3 regions of the Candidatus Brocadia sinica JPN1 genome follow, and region 2 is predicted to be linked to each of the others. Evidence: riboswitches for the same ligand, from Rfam matches in the RefSeq annotation. Region 2 holds a riboswitch; each other region holds the start of a gene.

Region 1 (2,276 bases), on a different contig from region 2:
TCAGTAATAACTTTTATTACCGTATTGTCATTTCCCTCGAAGGACTTTACACCATCCGATGTGATGATCTCGATGCCTTTTCCCATTAAGTACTTCTGAACAATTGATGCCATATCCTTGTCCAGCGGGGGCAAGATTTGATCCAGGAGTTCAACAACGGTCACCTTAATACCTCGCAGAACCAGATTTTCCACCATTTCCATACCAATAAGTCCGCCACCCACGATTACAGCGTTTTTTACCTGCCCGCCATCCACAAAAGCCCGTATCTTTAATGTGTCATCAATCGTTCTTAACGTAAAGATGTTATTCAGAGAAATGCCTGGGAGGGGAGGAACAATGGGTTGTGCCCCTGTGGCAATGATGAGCTTGTCATAATCGAAGACAAGTTCTTGGCCCTTTTCAATGTCCCTGGCCCTTACCTGTTTGGACATGGTGTCAATGGCCGTTGCCAGATGCCTGGTAAGGACGGTAATGTTATGCATGTTCTTAAAATAGATCGGTTCCCGAAGGATGAGTTTTTTTGAATCCCTGATGATATCCCCGATAAAATAGGGCATGCCACAACCCGCGTAGGAGATGTATTGTTCGTCTGTTATGACAGTAATTTTCATCGCAGGCGACTCACGCCGTGCCTTGGCCGCCGCCTTCATCCCGGCCGCGACACCGCCAATGATTATCAGATGTTTGACATTGTTTACCATAGTTGTCTCAATTCATAGTTTTGCAAAGCCGCATCCAAATCCCCCCTAAAAAGGAAGAGAAAGGGGTTGTAAAATTTGTAAAAAAGAAATTTTTAAAAGGTGGTACTACAAGAATTACTGAGAAGTGTTATTATCATATCAGAAAAGCGTAAAGAAACAATCAAGAAAAATCCACAGTAAACCTTGTATCTTTAACCTGGTATTTTCTTGACAATGCGTTTGTTTGTGGTAGATTTACCCTGAAATTTGCGGATGGTTTTTGCTGATTTCTGAAAAGCAAAAATATACGAAAAGAGCAAAACCCTGGGAGAACAGGGGACGCAAAGGGAGGGTCTTTAGCTTACATGGATGTAAAAAAGACAACCTTACTTCCAAAAAAGATAGCCTTACTGCCGAAGATTTCTATAGAATATCCTGGCGGTAAGGCTTTTTTGTTTTCTTGACGTATCATCAAGAGAAGAAACTAAACTCATATTTTAAGAATCGGAGGGTTTTATGAAGAAGCCAATGATTTTGAAGCAGGGCATTAGGAATGCTTTTAGAGCCATAAAGAAAATTTCTTTGCCTTTCTGTTTGGCCGCGATTATGGGATTCTCTGGATGTAGTTCCCGGGAATTTAAGAGTGGACTGATATATAAAGAATGGACAAGAACCATGTCTGAAGAAGGTATTTTCCCCGTCTTCCCTCCCCGTGAAGATGTGCAGGCAGGAGACATTTGGCTGCTTCCAACACATCCGTATGAAACTGAGTTAATTGAACAGGTAGGGGGATTAGGCAAGGCAGGGATCTGGGTTACCAATGTTCTCTATGAATTAAAATCCATGAATGGTACGTCAACCCTGGCAAATGATTTTTATACAAACCGTTTTTCGTTTCCAAGCACAACGGATGCCATGAAAAAATCCATTTCTAAGGATGAAGCGCACTTGGCGGATGTCTCTATAATGCCGGTTGCAACAAGTGATCAGGATGTTTTTACCGGTGGTGATTGTAACCGGTTAAGGCAAGTGGCTTTTCCCGAATTTACCGTTACCAACATTACGCAAGCCGATGTAAATGCATTAGTCCCGATTGAATATTTAAATGTCGCCCTTGGATTTTCATTGAATAAAATAGGGGAGGTTTCTTTAAAAATTCCCTCAGCAGAGTCTTATGCTATTCCTGCCAGGCTACTTACAGATATTTTCTTTCGAACTGATTCATTAAAACTCGGGAAAGAAAACAATTTTATTCTTGAACCGTATGATTATAAAATTGCAACGAACAGTGCCGAAGGAATTAGAGGAATTTCTGGTATAAACTATATAACTTTGAAGTTGGCCCGGTCACAGTTTAATGAAGCAGGCAGGGAAATATTGGAGAATCGATCTCTATCTGCCGAATTCATTGAAAAGATTAAAAAGGATAGCGATTACATTTGGATAGCGGTAATTAATGAAGTGTATTATGCCAGGGCAATCGATATGAATATTCGGAAAAGAAGGTTTGGCGGTGGCGCCGCAAACGTTCAACCTATTACAACAAAGATGCTGAAGGAATTAGATAGGCTAACAAAGATTAGAGCCTCTAAA
Region 2 (2,276 bases):
GTGCCCGCTTCGGGATGGGACTTGACTAGCGGACGTTGGAGACCAGGCGTTAGGGGCATAGGGTAGGGGGGCTGCTGCAATTTCAGGTAAACGATAGTTAAATGCCCCATCTTCTGTCTCTGGCGCAAACCGCTCATTCACCCGTGACCACCACTTGTCAAAATCCACCTTCCTCCACTCCACCACGGCTACCTTTACTTGTTCTGTTTCTTTCTGTAATACTTCCACCACATAAAACCGCTCCGCATCCTCCTGTAAAGCGCTTACCTGCCCCAAAGGTATCTGCCCTTCCTTTTGTCCAAATATTTCTGATAACCTTCCTATCGCATCCTGCCACTCGTCTTCAGAGAATTCCAGGGCGTCTCCACTCATATAATCCTTTGCTGAATCCTCACTATTTCTCCCTTTCCGCCATTCCATCTCATGGTATGCGCCTTTCACGTCCTTCATGTCTTTTATACTGAGAAGCGATTCCACCTTCCTCATCGCTTGCTTCTTCAATCTCCCGTGAAACCGTTCATCAAAAGCATACCAGTCGTGTATGAGCCTCTCCACTAACGTCTGCCTGGCCAAGACCTCTGCTATCAACTGCGGGTCATTCCCCAGCGCTGACCAGAGTTCATGCAGCGTCTCAGCATCTTTCGTTGTCTCTGCCATACGTTCCATCTCCGCCTGGAGATCGTTTCCTATTATCGGATGGTGCCATACCTCTTCCAACGCCTTTGACATTCTTAGCGTCTCCGTAACCTTCTTTCTCAGTTCCTCTTCAGACATGACCTCACTCAACTGAGGTTTTGGGGATGTATTTGCCTCAGGCCATATCGTATGTTTCCAGTACACCTCTTCCAGCGCCCTCTGGCATGCTATCCTCGCCTCAAGGCTCAATCCCTCATGCCCTGCTGCTGACCCACCGACACACATCCCTATACTGAGAATCCACAGTAACCCTATCAACCAATACTTTCCACACACAATATTCTTTATATAATTTCGTGACATATACTCTCCTCCTTTCCTTTTTCTAAAACATGTGCTCCTAGATACGAATTGCCAGTTCCCATGTAATCACGGGTTTCACATCAGCAAATCTCCTTGTAGCCGCACGGCTTTAGCCTGCGTACATTGCGGTTACCAATAAACGTGCATAAGGTGTGGCATTCCATCAAATGCGCACCCTAAAGGGATGCGGTACAAAACAAAAAAGCCTTACTGGAAAAATGTTCATCAAAACATTTTCGGCAGTAAGGCTGTCTTATTATGCCTATTTCCCTACAACATTAAAAAAAGGACTTTTCCCTATCGTCCCACCATACTTCCCTGTATGCTAAAAAAGACCCTTTACTTTGCGTCCCACAATTGCTTATGGTTTGCCTTTATCGAGATTTAAAAATTGCATTGCTTCAGTATATATAAAATTGTAGGAGAAAGATAAACATTTAGATTGTGAAAGTCAAGGAAAAAAATTGAAGAAAAGAAATTCAGCAATTTCCATCACGCATTGGTTTTAAGAGTGACAAAGGACTGTTTCAATCCATAACTATTTTACATTTAACAAAGAATTAACGCCGTCTCAAGTTTAAGCCATACCCGCCTGTGCAATAAATTTAACGAGAAATTAACAATACCTTAACACGTTCTTAACATTCAAAGTTTATTATAGCTTCATATATGGTAAAAAAGATTGACTTTCTCATTACCGTATTAGCGGTAATTGTTGCATTCATGAAAGGGGATATCTCTAGAAAAGTTGTGTGTGTTTATTTGAAAGGTTACTTTGTAGAAAAGGAGGGTTAAAAATGAAGAGTAAATGGTGTAAATATGTTTTATTTTCGACAATGGTGCTTTGTAGCGCATATGTAGGTGGTATGCTGAACAGTGTCTTTGCTCAGGAGACTGTGCAGCCTGAGGAAGTATCTGGGAGCGAAATGGAAGATTTGAAATGGCAACTGAAACAAATGGAGGAACTCATGCAGAAGCAGCAGGAACAGATACAGGTGTTGAGAAGCCGGATAGAGACGCTCAGCGCCGAGCCTGCCCCTATCACCAAAGCAGAGATTCAACATGAAATTAAAGACTTTCTTGCCACAAATAACCGTATAGAATCTGCTCCCGTTGCGAAGGAAGAGGTTAAAAAAGCAGTAGAAGACTATCTTGCCACAGATGAGGCTCGAAAGAAAATGGGACTTGGTCTGCCTGCAATGGCAACCCTCTATACACCTGATGAAGAAAAGCTTTCCATAGGTTTCAAATCGGCTGATGATAATTATTCGCTGGGT
Region 3 (2,276 bases), on a different contig from region 2:
AAATGGGCTATATATTGTCAAATGTTTATTTGGTAGATAGTTAGATAATCAAAAACACTTACTCCCACCCAAGTTTACGAATCTCTTTAATCGACCTGGCAACCTCATCGCAAACTTTTGAGACCGCAGTCTCGTCTTTAAATCTCACATTGATGTTATACTGAACTTCATTTTTCACAAGGTCGCGTTCAAATTCGTAATGTTGCAATTCCATTGAATTCCTTCTTAATATTTCCACAATAGGTGTGAAATTGGGTTCGGAACCTGAGGCGCACACCTTGAGTGTTCTATAGGTATCACGTTTAATTCCGCGTTCAAAGAGAGGTCCTAACAATAGCGCAAAAAGCGTTATGAGTGTTGTAAGCATCGCAGGAGTATAACAGCTGCTTCCTATTGCCAAACCGATGCCCGCCACGACCCATAAAGATGCCGCAGTCGTCAACCCCCGCACCGTTGTTTTAAATCTCATAATTGTGCCCGCACCCAGGAAACCGATCCCGGTTACCACCTGGGCGGCAATCCTTGCAGGATCGACCCGTATGATGGAATCAGCGGCAAAAGTTTTATATCTTTGAAAGATATGCTCAGATACCACCATCATCAGGGTTACACCCACGCATACCAGAATATGGGTCCTCAATCCGGCCGGTCGTCCTCGCCGTTCCCTTTCCCACCCAATAATCCCGCCTAAAACGGCTGCTATGAGAAGTTTTCCGATAGAGTTATCAAAGGTTTCCATAAGACTCAGAAGATAAGACATATCTGCTCCTTCATTTAACAAAGAGATTTATTCAACACATAACTCATTTTAGATAAATGATTTAAGTATTTGACAAAAAGTATAACCCAGCCTATAATTAATGTCAAATGTTTATTATCTTCCCACCAAAAGTAAAAATAAAGTTTAGACTTTTTTCTCAAATACTGAAAGGCACGAAGAAGCCTGGGCCGCATCGAATCTGAAAGAAAGACTGTCTTCCGCGTGAATTATACCGGTTGTGTGTCATGACACATACATGTGACGATACACTTGTGTGGCATGTTGCATTTTTTGCGCATTATATCCATTGCCATTCATGTTTTGTTCTTCGTTCGTAAGTGATTAAAATACAAATCACAATGAAATAATTTTTAAAATTTTTTTTGCCTGTTGTAAAATGGTTTCTATTTTGCCAATGACTCTTTAGCAAGCATTTTGATAAGGGTAAACCCTGAGTGATCGGGGGGCGCAAAGTAGTGGATCTTTAAGCCTGTACGGACGGGGTTTTAAAAAACCGGTTTTTGCGGGAATAAAGACAGCCTTACTGCCGGAATGAATATCTCTGTAGTAAGGCTTTTTTATTTGCAGGAAAGGGGGAACCGTATGGGAAAAATAATTTTTGTCCATGGAATTGGGGATTCAAAGTCTGATTACTGGCATGAATGGCGTGAGAGAGTTGCTAATGCAATCGGGACAAACAAATTTGACCCTAACCGTGACTATCATGGTGTATGGTGGGAAGGCATTATGGATGATTATTCAGGGGGAGGAGAACCCGGAAAAAGATCATTGAAAGCGCCCTCGTTAACAGACAAGGCATCGAAACTCAAGGATGAAATAAATACGACAATTCACCGGGAACTCTTACGATGGTGCAAAGGGAAAGGAAAAACTCTCGATCGAAGTATGGAGCGAGGATTCATTGGCGATTACCTTGGCGATTTTGGATATTATTTACTTGATGCAGCTTTAGCAGATAAAGTCCAAAAACAGCTTCGGGACAAACTTATCGAATTGTCACAACAGGATACTGAACTCCACATTATCTGTCATAGCTGGGGAACAGTAGTAACGTACGATGTCTTAAGCAGGTGGGACAAATGTCCAAAGATTTCGTCACTGATTACCATTGGCAGCCCTCTGTGGATACCCGTTGTCAGAATTGAACGGCGAAAATATCCGGAGAAGACGATGCGGTGGACGAATGTCGATAATGAGGGAAACGGATTCTGGGAATGGTTTAATGGCGATCCTATTGGCGGTTACTTAAATATTTACGATGATCATGACCGCTTTAAAAACATGAATATCCATAGTAAGACTGGTCACCTTGCGGTGGGGTATCTAGGGGATGACGAAATGACCGGGATCCTGCTGACATCCTTGAGGGTAACAATCCCACCAGGGGTTGCAGAGAGGGCGTTAGAGCCGAGAAAACCAAAGAAAAAGGCATTACTGATTGCCATTAACGAATATCCGTTCCCTATTCCACCGCTCTACGGCTGCATAAACGACT

Evidence for each region. A riboswitch is a leader RNA that binds a small molecule or an ion and turns the genes downstream of it on or off. The one in region 2 is predicted to bind cyclic di-GMP.
Region 1: linked by a shared signal. The riboswitch ahead of BROSI_RS02580 (hypothetical protein) and the one ahead of BROSI_RS18715 (Kelch repeat-containing protein) in region 2 are both predicted to bind cyclic di-GMP.
Region 3: linked by a shared signal. The riboswitch ahead of BROSI_RS03200 (caspase family protein) and the one ahead of BROSI_RS18715 (Kelch repeat-containing protein) in region 2 are both predicted to bind cyclic di-GMP.

What each region holds. Positions count from the first base shown of each region.
Region 1 is NZ_BAFN01000001.1:566,873-569,148, reverse strand. It holds gene BROSI_RS02585 (FAD-dependent oxidoreductase) at 1-704, opposite strand, end outside; cyclic di-GMP riboswitch class I at 989-1,101, shown strand; gene BROSI_RS02580 (hypothetical protein) at 1,200-2,276, shown strand, end outside.
Region 2 is NZ_BAFN01000002.1:23,485-25,760, reverse strand. It holds partial or broken gene BROSI_RS18715 (Kelch repeat-containing protein) at 1-999, opposite strand, end outside; cyclic di-GMP riboswitch class I at 1,235-1,382, opposite strand; gene BROSI_RS18710 (porin) at 1,797-2,276, shown strand, end outside.
Region 3 is NZ_BAFN01000001.1:704,145-706,420, reverse strand. It holds gene BROSI_RS03205 (MgtC/SapB family protein) at 59-760, opposite strand; cyclic di-GMP riboswitch class I at 1,194-1,312, shown strand; gene BROSI_RS03200 (caspase family protein) at 1,364-2,276, shown strand, end outside.